2 regions of the Paenibacillus sp. Y5S-9 genome follow, and region 2 is predicted to be linked to the other one. Evidence: predicted binding sites of a transcription regulator. Region 2 holds the regulator's gene; the other holds the start of a gene.
What was found. Region 2 encodes Rex, which represses fermentation and respiration genes when NADH is low (regulators of the CRP and FNR family bind a similar motif). Its sites were predicted from a motif close to TTGTGAAATATTTCACAA; they were not measured.
Positions count from the first base shown of each region.

Region 1 (7,693 bases), 860 kb from region 2:
TTAGCGAGTCAGCGGTGAAGATGAGATTAAAGCGAGGAAGAGAGCTGTTAAAACTGGAGCTGGAAGGAGAGGAACTGTAATGAACGAAGAACAATTCAAACAAAACTACAAGAAAGCGGTGGATCACATGAAAACAAATGAACAAATGAAAAAACGGGTAGAGCAATCCTTAAACACGCAACATCAGGGACCAAAACGTCAACGTAAACCACTATACATTGCTGCAAGTGTTGTTATCGCTGCCAGCGTTGGATTGGCTGCGCCAAGTGTATGGCAACAATTCAATGGACCAGCCGCACCAACACCACAGGTGGCAGCGGTGACTCCAGGCGCGTCGTTTGACCCGGTCCTGATTCCGAAGATGGAGTTGCCGAGTTCACAGGGCAAAGGCGCGATGGCCGATATGATGCAATTGGTTGTTTATGGAGGAAGCGTATATACACAGTCCCCAACATTGCTTGAAGGCGCCAATGCGCTCAGCCTGCGGGGAGATAAACTGGGTACCACCACTGGCGGCATTGATGAGCTGAGCGGCCAGGATAAATATACGGAGCTTGCTTCCAACATTGGCGAAGCGGACATCTATGCGGTCAATGGCTACGACAAGGACTTCCGTATCATGTCTTACACCGAGATCGATGGTCAGGTGTATGCTCAACTATTCGACAAAAATAACGGGATCACCATCAGTAGCGGAGCAGACTTGATCGGCAAGCTTCATCTCGAAGGCAACGTCGCCTCGGCGCAATGGGAGACGTTTAACAGCTGGAATAATGGATTGCAGCAGCTTCAACCGTTAGCAGCGGATGAATCACTGGAAAGCTTTATTTCATCGCTAAATGCTGCCAAACCAATCGCAACGAGCCCGGAGTTGGAAGAGAACCTCTACGGCAAGGAAGATCGCAAGATCATCTATCTCACGCTGGAAGACAAAACGCAGGTCCCACTGGTTCTGTTTGGTGAAGGTCTGGTTCGTTATGGTAATGTTCCGGCATTCCTGGAAGTGGAGAAAGGCGCGTTCCAATCATTCTGGAATAGCTTGGGCGAGTAAGGTGAAGACAGCAATCTGGCTGCACCAAAAAGAGCGAACAGGGCACGCAAGTGCTTTGTTCGCTTTTTGATTATCGGTCGGATTAGATTAAATAGAATTTTTGTAATACACCAAGTGATCGGTCCATTCATTATTTTCGTGTATAAACCCTTTACGTAGACATTCAAATTCCATACCAACACTCTCTGCCAGTTTCATGGAAGGGGTGTTATCCACATTAATATGAGCTTCTATGCGGTGAAATTTCAAATGTTCGAATGCAATATGAAGTGCTTCATTCACTGCTTCTTTCCCATAACCTTTTCGCCAATACTGATTATGGATCGTGTATCCGAAGCTTCCCCATTGAAAATGATCTCTCGCCAAGGTAGCAATATCAATCATACCCAGATATGTACCATCATGCTTTCTAAACACACCAAATACATAAACCGCATCTGTACGCGCTAACTCCTGGTGTCGATCTACCAGATCATGAAACCAATCCAGTGTACATTCACTCATATCCATTTTCCCTTTATCATGGCGGTGTTGGGAGGGCAAGCGGTTTTCAAACTCATTCAACCAATTTTCATAGTCGTCTTTCTGTAATGGTCGGATGACTAGCCGTTCTGTCTCTGAAATATAATCAAATTTCTCCGCTTTTAATTTCAAAATGACATCTCCTCTGGATTGAATTTATGCTCATGGCATAGCACTGAAGTAGTCCATAACCACGCTGCGAAACTCTAAAGCGGCTTTGGAAATATATCTGTTTTTGTGCGAAAGTAGAGCGATTTCCCGAACGAGTTGATGTTTCTCTACCTGAAGATATCTAATGCGCTCATGCGGGTTTCTGGCTGTGCTAGGTATAAAAGCGAGACCGATCTCCGCTTCAACAAGGGCTGTTAATCTTGCAGGCTCATCACCTTCATATACATACTTCGGTAGGAAACCAGCGGATTGACATACGGAATCTACCATATCACGAACCCCATACCCTTGCTTCACCCCAACAAACCGCTCGTCCTTAAGCTCGGTTAATTGAATGCTGCTTCGGTCTGCATATCGATGACCCATAGGAACAGCGACTACAATCGGATCGTCATATAGTATCTGACATTCGATATCGTCACCTTCAATCGGAGGGGAAGAGAGACAAAAGTCCACCTCGCCCCGATGTAGAAGTCTGGACATGTTTTCTAACGAAACCATTTGCACATGGAACTGAATGTCCGGTTTATTTTTTCGGAATTCCCGGAGTATACCTGGCAATGTGCTTGCCGTAGTCACTGCCAATTGCAGTGTACCCTGATCCGGGTTGGAGAGGTCAGCGATTTCCCGCTTTCCTTGTTCCAATTCAAATAAAGCTTTTTCAGTTCGCTGAAGAAATGTTCTTCCAAAGTCGTTTAGTCGCAGCTTTCTCCCGATTCGATCAAATAAAGGGACTCCCAGGTCGTCCTCTAATCGTTGTATCGTTTTGCTCAGGGAGGATTGCGTGACATGCAGCTTTCCCGCAGCTTCCGTTACATGTTCGCATCGGGCCACCGTCAGGAAATATTTTAGTTGAAGAAGCTCCATTTGCACCATCCCTTTCATTCCTTCTAGTTCATCAAATCATAACATATAATGCGTTGGAATAAATGAATACGTTCAAGTAAGATAACAGCAGAAGAGAGAGAGGTGCACCAATGAACGTTCGAAATAAAGGATTGATGTTAGCTGTTGGACTTGGAATTATGTTGAATCCGTTGAATTCTTCCATGATTTCTGTGGCAATCTCCAGGCTACAACAAGTGTATCAACTTAATTTTACAGCCGTTTCGTGGATTATTTTATCATTTTACATTGCCAGTGCTGTCGCTCAACCCGTCATGGGCAAGTGTAGTGATTTGTTTGGCCGCAGGAAGATTTTCCTTATGGGTCTTGTTATTGTTTTTGTATCGTCCATGCTAGCTCCGTGGTCTCCCAGTTTTTCGTGGCTCATCGTATTCCGGATCGTTCAATCGATTGGCACAAGCATGATGGTGGCCGTCGGAATGGCGATTGTCAGAATTAACGTGACTGAAAAACAAGCCTCCGCCTTGTCCACCTTGGCTATATTCCTTTCTGGAGCGGCTGCAATTGGGCCTTTTATTGGTGGAGTATTGATTCATTGGTGGGACTGGCACAGCATATTCTTCGTTAATATTCCGTTTGTCATGGCAAGCTTTTGGTTCGCCTGGAAAACAATTCCCAAGGACGGGCAATCTCCGTCTATCTCTGGTCACATGTCCATTCGGCAATGGCTTGCGTTAATTGACGCACCAGGTATCCTGATGTTTACGGTAGCTTTGGTGACTCTGCTCATCGGACTACTTTCAGTAAATTCCACAGGAGATATTTCAACATGGCATCTGCTGACAGGGGGGATCGGGTTAATCGCACTCGTCATGTTCATCCGACATGAATTAAAAGCAGCCACGCCTTTCATCCCTCTGCGAACGTTTGCCTCATATCCCGAAATGACTTGGGTGAATGTGCAATACATGCTGGTGAACATCCTGTTTTACGCACTTTTTTTTGGAGTTCCTACGTATTTGAAGCAGGTACGTCATCTCAATGAAGTTCATACAGGAATGAGTATGCTAGCTTTGGGGTTATGTTCAGTCATTATTGCTCCAATCGCAGGACGCTGGATTGACAGATCAGGATCACGGCCAGCTCTGATCGTATCCGCTTCTTTAATGACATTTGGCTCTATATTGATCGTTGTTATGAATGAAACTTCTCCAATCTTCATAATCATTGTTGCCTTAGCTTTATTTGGAATAAGTAACGGCCTAAACGCGGTCGGCATGCAAGCTGCCCTGTTTAAAAGCACACCCAAAGAAATGATTGGAGTCGCATCGGGTATTTTTAATACATCACGCTATCTGGGGACCATCTTATCGTCGTTATTAATTGGGATTGTCATGGGAGATACATTTAATGTAACAGGATTTCAGATGCTTGGAATCATCCTTACGGTATTAGCTGCATCACTGATCATCATGAGCGTAAGTCGCGAGGCAGGTGCGGTGAGTCCAGAGCAAGTAAGCAAGTAAAAAAGCGAATCTGCCGTGCAATAACACGTTTACACCCAATGAATCAATAGCTCCATTGGGTGTATTTTTTGTTTTTCACCAAGTTGTCAGAAAGAGTTGATCCTTTCTTGAACGTTTAGGGTAGAAGACGTGTCTTTGATTGAATTAGGTAAAAATAAAGATATAATAATTTTGATTAATAGGCTTGGTTAGTACTTAAAGTGCATCAATGTCAGATTTTAATAGGCATCCAATGCTTGTTATTATCGGGGGCCTACAGGAGTAAACGCATTATAGGTGTGGCAAGATATCGTCATACCTAACTTTGTGAAATTTTTCGCAACTTTGCATTGAGCTTGGCCAAATCTGATATTGAATGTTTCTAAATTGAACAGAGTTTGAAGGGAGGCAACACAAAGAATGGCTATTGATACGGTGTTATGGAGCAGGCTGGTGACTGGTTTGACGCTGGGATTCCACGTGATTTTTGCAACGCTGGGTGTAGGTGTACCTTTGATGATTGCTATTGCAGAGTTCATCGGTATTCGGAAGAAGGATCACCATTACATACTTATGGCAAAGAGGTGGTCTAGAGGGTTTGTCATTTCTGTGGCGGTAGGTGTGGTGACAGGTACAGCGATATCGCTGCAGTTGGCCTTGGTATGGCCGAATTTTATGAAACTTGCCGGGAATGTCATTGCACTGCCACTATTTATGGAAGTATTCGCATTCTTTTTTGAAGCGATATTCCTGGGCATTTATCTGTACACATGGGATCGGTTCAAAAATCCGTATATCCACTGGTTGCTGACTATTCCGATTGTCGCCGGGGCAGGCATGTCTGCTGTTTTTATTACAACAGTGAACGGATTCATGAACCAGCCTGAAGGTTTTGTCATGGAAGCAGGTCAATTCATGGCAGTGAACCCCGTACAAGCGATGTTGAATACGGCGACGTTCTCCAAAGTGTTCCATGTATTAAGCTCGGCTTATCTGACAGGAGCTGCCCTGTTAGCAGGAATAGCAGCCTTTGCGATGCTGAGAAAAGGAGTGTCGGCCTACCACAAAAAAGGCTTGAATCTCATGATGGCCGTTGTTCTTGTATTCAGTTTATTAAATTCTTTAGCTGGAGATGTATCTGCCAAGTTTTTGGCTGAGCATCAACCGGAGAAGCTCGCAGCTGCCGAGTGGCATTTCGAAACGGAAAGCGGCGCGGATTTGATTTTTTTGGGATGGCTGAATGCAGAACATGAAATTATAGGCGCTCTTCATTTGCCGAAACTGCTCAGTTTCCTTGCCTTTGGAGACTTTAACGCCGAGGTTACCGGGCTAAACGAATTTCCACCAGATGAGCAGCCACCACTGCTTGTGCATTACTTGTTTGATCTAATGGCTGGAATTGGTTTCGCTCTGCTTGCTATATCAAGTCTGTACTTCCTGTTTGTATTCTGGAAGAAACGTAATCAGTTTAACAAGTGGATGCTTCGGATGGTTGCACTCAGTGCACCGCTTGCTTTTCTGGCCGTTGAGATGGGCTGGTTCTATGCCGAAGTGGGACGGCAGCCATGGATCATCCGAGGTTATATGCGAGTGGAAGAGGCCGCCACTTCTTCACCGAGTGTAAGAATTTTATTTTTCGTCTTCTTGCTTCTCTACATCCTGCTAGGCGTTATGTGTGTCGTCGTACTGAGACGGTTGTTCAATAACAATCCTGCTGAACTCGAGATGGAGAAATGGTTGAAGGAGAAGCATGATCAATCAGCCAAGAAAGGGGATCAGGCCTGATGAGTTATGAATTAATTGGTATTTCAGTACTCTGGCTGTTCTTGTACGGCTATCTTATTGTAGCTTCCATTGATTTTGGAGCAGGTTTCTTCGCCTTTTACGCACGCTTGACGAAGCAGGATCATCTGATTAATCGTCTGATCTCCCGTTATCTATCACCGGTCTGGGAGATCACCAATGTATTTTTTGTCTTTTTCTATATTGGTATCGTCGGATTTTTCCCGGACACGGCCTATTATTATGGCTCCGCGCTGCTTGTTCCAGGAAGTATTGCCGTCATTCTACTTGCCATTCGTGGGTCGTTCTATGCTTTCGAGAATTATGGTTCCAAAAATAACGTCGTATATCTGTTTTTATACGGAGCTACCGGGTTGCTTATTCCAGCGTCATTGTCAGTGGCACTGACCCTGTCTGAAGGTGGCTTTATTTTGAAGCAGGGGGATACCGTTTCCCTGGATTACTGGGCACTATTTACGAATCCATTATCGTGGAGCATCGTTGGACTGGCGATCGTGTCCGTATTGTTCATTAGTGGGTCATTTCTCACATTTTACGCTTCTCGGGCAGAGGATCATTCGGCATTGAAGCTAATGCGAAACTATGCTCTGTTCTGGAGCACACCGACCATTATTCTCGCGCTGACTGCATTTATATATTTAGGTCAACACAATGAGCGTCATTTTCAAAATATGATGGATTTATGGTGGCTACTGGCGCTATCCGTTGCATTTTTCATGATTGCCATGTGGCTGTTATATAACGGACGGCGTTACGGATTAGCTTTTATATGCATCATGCTGCAATTTCTCACAGCCTTTTTCGCTTACGGGATTGGGCAATATCCTTACATTCTTGATCCATACATCACCATTCAGAGCAGCGCCACACCACCTGCAATGGGCTTTGCACTAGTCGTTGTGTTTATCGGAGGGCTGTGCCTGTTAATTCCTTCTCTGATTCTGGTCTTCAAACTGTTCCTGTTTGATGCGGATTATGTGAAAGGGAAAAAATAAAGGAGGAGCGTTCAATGAAGAGGAGAGCCAAATCCAATCTGATCTCGCAGCAAATGTCTTTACAACGAAAAAACAGGCTTCTCCTTGCGATCATATCGCTGGCGCTTGGTGTAGCTATAATAAGTCAGGCCACCTTGGTGGCTGAAGCAGTCCAGCGAATCTTTGTAGAGAAAGCTTCCTTTTCATCCGTGGTTCTGTTACTGGGCCTATTGCTGGCTGTCATGGCTGTACGTGCACTATTGTCGTATGGAAACGGGAAAGTGGGCTTGCATATGGCAGCACGCGCCAAGACGAATATGCGAGCATCTGTATTGCAGAAGCTGACCCGCGCTTCCATGCCTTCAACCCTGAGTGGACAGACGGGAGGAAAGGTCAGTGTTGCTTTGGATGCTGTGGATGAAGCCGACAGTTATTTCAGTCAGTACATGCCGCGTATGATGGAAGCCGCGATGATCCCGATTCTGATTCTGGTTGTTACATTTACGCAGCACGCCAACACAGGCTGGATTATGCTGTTTACGGCACCGTTTATCCCGCTGTTCATGATCTTGGTTGGGCTCCAAACGAAAAACAAATCAGAAGAAAAATACGCGCAACTGGCTGAGTTTTCCGGTACATTTCTGGATTCGCTTCAAGGACTGGTTACGTTGAAAATATTCGGACGGGCTAAACGTCAGCAACAGGAGATTGAACGCAGCAGTCTGGGATATCGTGATGCCACCATGGGCATTTTGAAAATTGCATTTACAAATACGTTTATGCTGGAATCGATTGTGATGTTAAGCATTGGTATTGTTGCG
Region 1 is NZ_CP145887.1:3,447,135-3,454,827, forward strand. It holds gene V6669_RS15290 (sigma-70 family RNA polymerase sigma factor) at 1-80, shown strand, start outside; gene V6669_RS15295 (hypothetical protein) at 80-1,051, shown strand; gene V6669_RS15300 (GNAT family N-acetyltransferase) at 1,139-1,705, opposite strand; gene V6669_RS15305 (LysR family transcriptional regulator) at 1,736-2,611, opposite strand; gene V6669_RS15310 (MFS transporter) at 2,722-4,116, shown strand; gene V6669_RS15315 (cytochrome ubiquinol oxidase subunit I) at 4,516-5,880, shown strand; gene V6669_RS15320 (cytochrome d ubiquinol oxidase subunit II) at 5,880-6,893, shown strand; gene cydD (thiol reductant ABC exporter subunit CydD) at 6,908-7,693, shown strand, end outside.
Region 1: V6669_RS15315 (cytochrome ubiquinol oxidase subunit I) is a predicted target of Rex. The motif match lies at 4,421-4,438, and genes of this name have one in related genera.

Region 2 (7,693 bases):
CGTGCTCTACATCTTTGGCAGAAGCCGAGTAGATCGTATGTGAGATCAGGTCTGTATGTGGATAGAAATGTGCTTGTTCAATGTCCAAGGCGATAAAATCAGCCTTCATGCCGACCTGAAGCGCTCCAGTATTGTTCAAGAAGATGGATTTGGCGCCATATGAAGTTCCGAGTAGTAATGCTTCACCCGCTGGCACTGCCGTCGGGTCACCAGACACGCCTTTATGAATCAACGCAGCCAGTCTCATTTCCTCGAACATATCCAGGTTGTTGTTACTTGCTGGTCCGTCAGTTCCGAGTGACACGGTAACTCCTGCTTTCAGCAACGCAGGTACACGCGCAACACCGGAAGCGAGTTTCAGGTTACTTCCCGGGTTATGGGATACAGCCACATCATGACGAGCCAGAATCTCAATCTCTTCGTCATTCAGATGCACCGCATGTGCAACCAGGGATGGACGGGAGAAAAAGCCCAGTTTCTCCAGATGTGCTACAGGACGCAGTCCATAATCAGCCACGTTCTGCTCGACTTCACGAAGCGTTTCCGACATATGTGTATGAAGAGGAAGGTTTAGGTCGTTCGCGACCTGTACAAGCTTCTCTATGTAGTCAGGAGGGCATGTATATGGTGCGTGTGGCGAGATTACGGTTGTAATTCGACCATCTGCCTGTCCATTCCACTCACGTGCAAACGCTGCCGACTCCTCCAGCTTCCGCAGTTGCTCTTCTTCCGAGCATAGCCCAATCACACCACGTGCCAGTGCTGCTCTAACGCCGGATTGCTCCACAACTTTGGCAACTTGATCCATGTGATCGTACATGTCCAGGAAAGCTGTAGTTCCGCCTTTCAACATTTCAAGCACCGATAGTGAAGTTCCCCAATATACGTCTTCTGAAGTCATTTTCGCTTCCATCGGCCACATTTTTTCCTGCAACCATACTTGCAACGCAAGATCGTCTCCGTGCCCTCTGAGCAACGACATCGCTGCATGACCATGCGTATTGATCAGACCCGGCAGGAAGAACAGTCCTTTTCCATCCACTTTGGTACAATTTTTGTCTTCATCCGGCAATGTCTCACCAATATGCACAATCTTGTCATTCTCAACAACCATGTATCCGTGGACCACGTTCCATGTTGTGCCGCCTTCATTAACGGCAAATTTGCCGTTGTGAATTACCCATCTATTTGTTGTCATCTTCCTCGTCGTCCTTTCCAGTCTCCAAGTAATAGGCCAAACTAAGCAGATCCGTTGTAAAGTCAGCATGGTGAATGCGGATATGCGGCGGTGTTTTTAGAATTGTTGGTGCAAAATTAAGGATCGCTTCAATTCCCGATTCAATAAGCTGATCGGCTACATTTTGAGCTTCCGTATCTGGAACTGTAATAATACCGATGCGGATGTTATCCGTTTTAACCGCTTCCGTCAATTCATTCATTGGTTTTACCGTCAAACTGTTGATTTGACTACCAATCTTCGGTCCATATGCATCAAATACAGCAACAATCTTCATGTTGTCTTTCAGATATGCGTTGTAGTTGGACAAGGCCTGTCCGAGGTTACCCGCACCTACCAGAGCTACATTAATTTGCTGATCGATTTTGAGAATGTGACGAATTTTCTCGATCAAATAGGATACATCATACCCGATCCCTTTACGACCAAAATCACCGAAGTAAGCCAGGTCTTTACGAATTTGGGCCGGATTCAGATCCAGCCTTTGTCCAAGCTCTTGAGAAGAAACAGTAGCCACCTCACGCTGGTGCAACTCGCTCAAATAGCGCAAGTATACAGGCAGACGTCGTACCACCGCTTCCGAAATTTTATCCGATTTCATTCTTGCTCCCCCTTACCAAGGCCACGATAAAATAATAGATGAAAAGATGAGCATTCTGTATAAACTCAATGATAGACGTGACATTTTATACAGAATGCTCCTTGTAATTTAGGTTATAAGTTCTTACGTGCAACTGCTTTAATCGGATACGGAAATATCTAATAAAGTTTAACGCCAAACGATAGTGTCATGCAATGATTTAACGAACAAAACAACCATTATTCTTATTCATTAGCAGGTTTTTCCAACCACTCGGTGATTCGTGGAACCATCTGCTCCGTGAGCATATGCTCCATTTTGGGACCTGGTAATGAATATAAAAAGAATTTACCATAGTACGCTTCAATCACACGTGTATCATAAACAATGACAATTCCTCTGTCCTTTGCTGTACGCACCAATCGGCCAAATCCCTGCTTGAAACGAATGACCGCTTGTGGCACTGACAGTTTCATGAACGGATTTTTCTTCTGTTCCTGAAGCAACTCACTCTTGGCTTCCACCAACGGATGATTCGGCGGCTGGAAAGGCAGTCGCACTATAGCGAGACAGGTTAGAGCCTCTCCCGGGATATCTACCCCCTCCCAGAAGCTGCTTGTGCCCAGAAGTACTGTTGCTTTGGCATCTTGGAACCTGCGAGTCAATTTGGAACGACTTCCACTATCAACGCCTTGACCAAGCAACGAGATGTCGTTGCCAGACAGCGCCTCCTTCAGCGGATCATAGACCTGTCGCAACATCTTGTATGAAGTAAACAGAACCATCATGCGTCCACGCGTAGCAATTGCCGTCTCTGCGAGTGATTGCACCAGCATATTAACAAAGTGCGCATCACCCACACTACCCTTCACACTTGGGAAATCACGCGGAATCACCAGAAGTGCCTGATCGCGATAGTTGAAAGGTGATGGCAGCATCGACGTTAACAACCGATTATTCTCAGAGGCTTCCTGTAAGCCGAGCTGCTCAATCATGAACTGGAATGACTTATCCACAGAGAGCGTAGCCGAAGTAAGCACAACACTTTTCTTTTTATCAAAAAACAAATCCTTTAGTTGTGCACTGACATCTACAGGTACGGCATACAGCTGGAGTGATTTACTGCGGAACTGGCCGCTGGCTTCCATCCAGTACACCGTTTTGGCGTCATCCATTCGCATGAAGAAACGTAGATTCTCCTTCAATGTGGTCAGATCTTTCAGTAATCCTGTAATGTCCGTAATCAGACTATCCGATTGATAATCATCCTGATCCTCTTTCACTTCAAGCAGCAATTTGTCCCCTTTGCGAACCAAATCGCCCAGAGTCACATAGATCTGGTTCTCCAGATCCTGCAACTCCTGCCATTTTGCAGGTTTCTGAGATGCTTTCAGACGCAGTGAAAATTGCCCCGTCTCGCCCGGTGAAGCATCACTTCGTTCAGGCAACAGACCAAACAAGGCATCGCTCATACGATCCCACAGTTCCTTGACCTCAAGAGCGAGCGGGAACATCTGGTCCACCATGGAGCCCCATTGCACCGAATTTTCATGCCCGGATAACTGCGAACGAAGCATAGGCAGCTGACCATTACGACTGTCTTTAAACAGGCGGGTCAGTGTATGAACCAAAGTGAAATATTTCATATGCATTCCAAGATGTTTACCAGCGACATCCTCCAGATGATGTGCCTCATCGATTACAAGACTCTCATAGGCTGGCAGCAGCTGATGCGCGGCTTTCACATCCGTAAATAATTTGGAGTGATTGGTGATTACGATATCAGACAACCCTGCCTCATGTTTGGCACGATGGTAGAAACATTTGCGGAACCATGGACAGGATCTTCCCAGACATGATTCGGATTCGCTCTGTACGGTCTCCCAGAAGTCCCCTCCGCGTCCGCTAAGGTTAAGTTCCTCATCATCTCCGGTTTCGGTCTGCGTAAGCCAGACGATCATCTGAGCAGCTGTGAAATAATCCTCTTTAGGTGTGGCGAATTCACGTTTATTGATTTTGTGTTCAAATTTGCGCAGGCACAGGTAATGTCCACGTCCTTTGAATACAGCAGCCTTAAACGGGAACGGAACCACTTGAGTCAGCATCGGAATGTCCCGCTCTCTCAATTGCTCCTGCAGATTGATCGTATGCGTGCTGACCATGACTTTCTGTTCTTGCTTCACACTTTCGTAAATAGCAGGCAACAGATACCCTAGAGATTTACCGGTACCCGTTCCAGCTTCGATCAAGAGATGTTTCTCTTCATCCAGGGCTTGCCTTACACTGCTGAACATCTGAGTCTGCGCTTCACGCTCTTCGTAATGATCCAGTGTATCCTTCAGGTTCTCCCGAACCTGGTCCATAAACTGTTCGAAGCTTACACCATCAAGGGGGTTAGCCTCCCGCTCATCGCGTGGTGCACCAATGTCGGTCCAATCACTTACATTAAGAGCAAGCTGACGATAATAGGTATGTCCGTCCAGATCCTGAATCGGCTCTGCTTCCTTCTCACTGCGCATCCCGTCCAAAAACCAGCCCAAGTCACTGTCTTCTGGTGCAAACAGGTCACTGAGGCGCTGAATCGTTATGAGCGGTAATTCCTTTAACTCATCCAGACACTTGAGCAGCACATAGGCTGTCGCCAGTGCATCACTGTCTGCCTGGTGAGGGCGATCATGTTGAAATCCAAATTCGGAAGACACATAACCGAGTTGATAAGAACCCAGTGATGGGAATGTAATCTTCAGAAAATCAATCGTGTCCAGAATACGGCCAGTGAACGGCAAATAACCGCAACGGTCAAGAGCATTCTGCAAAAAGTGAAAATCAAAAGCGACGTTGTGTCCAACTAGCACCACATCATTAAGCAGCGGAACCATCTCCATCATCATCTCTTCGAGTGAAGGAGCGTCCGCTACATCTTCATCGGTAATACCCGTCAACCCCGAAATAAACGGGGGAATCGGTACACCAGGGTTCACATAAGAACTATATATTTGAGTTATGCTGTAGTCATGATCTATGATGGCAAGTCCGGCCTGTATAATCTCACCGTCGGACTGCGTGCCGGTTGTTTCGAAATCCAATACGGCAAATTTCATTGCAATGTACGGTCCCTTCCATTCCAGTCTATGTTACAGCATAGCAAAAAAAAGGGGATTTGAAAATTAACTGACAAAAAAGCGGTGTCCCCGCCGCTATGCCAAAGGAGGGAACACCGTTTTTTTGTCGCCGAATTCCCGCTTAATGAAGGGTCGTCAGCTGATTAGCATATTGCAATTTTCCCCTGTTCAACCTGCAAGCTTCCATGTTGTACAGTGGTTCGGTCAATGTCGGGTCATACTGAAGGGCCTGTGCAAAGAGTGAACATGCAGCTTCGGGATTCGCAAGCTTGGCTTGAATACAGCCCAGGGCGTTACATACAAGCCCTTTTAAGCGAGGTGAACCCTTAAGGTACATGATCTGCTGCAAATGTGTCCCCGCTTCCGCCATTTGTTCCAGATTCAGATACGAGAGCGCCAGGTAAAAGCGAGTCAATGCACTCTCCGGATGGTCGGTCACAACCCGGGAGAACTGCATGATCGCCTGCGGATACATCTGTAGTTTGAAATAGCCCTGACCACGACTGAAACATTCCAGATGGAGTTCAGGCAGAGCGGTAACAGCTTCCTGTTCCGGTTCAAGGGAAGCAGGCTTATCCATCTCCCGCTCCCTCACCTGGCTCATCTTTTCTTCAAACATCAGCCATTCATCCAGCATTCCGTCACTCATCCGCTTAAGCAAATTCCACTTTTGCAGCAATTCTTGTTTGTTCAGGCCTTCAGCGGAAGGATAGCTCTTGATAATTTCATCTAACATGTCGTTCATTTCTGCGAAAACATGCTGGAACATCGATGCATCCCCACCCTTGAAAAAATGGATTAGTGCAGTGACCTGTACTCATTTTTTGCTTCAAGGGCCGATTTCATTCTCCTTACCAGTCGATTACATAATTGTCGCGTGGACTTCCTGCTTCATCGTTTGTACAGGTTTATTCTGTCCATCTACAAATACAACGGTTGGTTTGTGAGTATTTGCCTCTTCTTGGGACATCATGGCATAAGAAATGATAATGACGTTATCTCCAGGCTGCACCAGACGTGCAGCTGCGCCGTTAAGACATATGACCCCGCTCCCGCGCGGTCCTGGAATCACATAAGTTTCCAGACGTGCACCATTGTTGTTGTTCACAATTTGCACTTTCTCGTTTTCCATCAAGTCGGATGTTTCCATCAAGTCTTCATCTATGGTAATGCTACCCACATAGTTCAAGTTGGCTTCCGTTACCGTAGCCCGGTGGATTTTGGATTTCATCAGTGTTCTAAACATGGGACAATACCTCCGATTTTTGCAACCTTATATTGTCAATCAATCTTGTTTTTCCGAATTTCACCGCAAGTGCAATGAGCAGATCATCACGTCCTTGAACTTCTTCCTGATCTGCGAGCGGCTCCAGACTTGGAAAAGCCTGAATCTCGGCGTAGTCGATAACGGCAAGCGGTGAGCTTGCAATCTGCTCGCGCAGAATACGACGGATATCTGCAGCGTTTATAGCTGCACCTGTATCTGCGGCTTCCTGAGCTGCACGCAGTGCCTTCGACAGAACCAATGCCTGTGTACGCTGTTCTGCGCTAAGATAGACATTTCGTGAACTGAGGGCAAGCCCATCCTCTTCGCGAACAATCGGACAGGGTACAATTTCTACAGGCATATTCAAATCATTCACCATCTGTTGAATGACCGCAACCTGCTGAGCGTCTTTCATTCCAAAAAATGCACGCTGTGGCTGTACGATGTTAAACAGTTTGGAGACTACGGTCGTTACCCCGTCAAAATGCCCCGGACGGGAAGCGCCACATAGGCGCTCCGTCAGTTTTGAGACCGATACGGTCGTTTGTGTTGCCTGTGGATACATCTCTTCAACAGAGGGAATAAATACGATATCTACTCCTTGTGAGCGTGCTGTTTCCACATCTCTGGCTTCATCCCGCGGATAGCTGTCAAAATCTTCATTAGGGCCGAATTGAATCGGATTAACAAATATGCTTAATACCACGATATCGCTCTGTTTTCTTGCTGCCTGCATCAAGCTTGCATGACCTTGATGAAGATAACCCATTGTCGGTACCAGACCTACAACGGACGCACTGGACCGAATCGCTTGACGCTTCAAGCTTAGTTCCTGTCTTAACTCTGCGATTGTCCGTAATACTTTCATGAGTTACTCCCCACCTTTTCCTTGCGTTGTCCGCCGTACAGTTGATCCAGAACACCATCCGCAGCATTGAATACATGCTCTTCGGCCGGGAACGAACGATCTTTAACTTCTTTCACATAAGCTTCGATGCTCGTTCTGATTAATGTACCCACATCTCCATAGGTTTTGACAAATCGTTTGGGTGTATACGGAGAGGCGTATTGAACCACATCGTGGAATACCAGTACCTGACCATCACAGCCCCGTCCTGCTCCAATTCCGATGGTAGGGATGGACAGTTCCTCCGAGATCGCCCGTGCAACTTCTTCCGTAACCAGTTCAAGCACAATTCCAAACGCGCCTGCAGCTTCCAGGGCCTTGGCTTCGTCCATCAGACGTTTCGCGTCCGCTGCATCCTTGCCCTGAATGCGGTAACCACCAATCTGATTAACCGATTGAGGTGTAAGTCCGATATGTCCAAGAACAGGCACGCCTGCTTGCACGACTGCTCTAACGGTGTCCGCTATCTCGACTCCGCCTTCCATTTTAACGGCATGGGCATGCCCCTCTTGCATCAGTCGACGTACACCCTTAAGCGTCTCATCCACGCTGCCATGATAGGTCATAAAAGGCATATCAG
Region 2 is NZ_CP145887.1:4,308,444-4,316,136, forward strand. It holds gene V6669_RS18885 (amidohydrolase) at 1-1,198, opposite strand, end outside; gene V6669_RS18890 (redox-sensing transcriptional repressor Rex) at 1,185-1,838, opposite strand; gene dinG (ATP-dependent DNA helicase DinG) at 2,063-4,918, opposite strand; gene V6669_RS18900 (tetratricopeptide repeat protein) at 5,061-5,708, opposite strand; gene panD (aspartate 1-decarboxylase) at 5,802-6,185, opposite strand; gene panC (pantoate--beta-alanine ligase) at 6,178-7,074, opposite strand; gene panB (3-methyl-2-oxobutanoate hydroxymethyltransferase) at 7,071-7,693, opposite strand, start outside.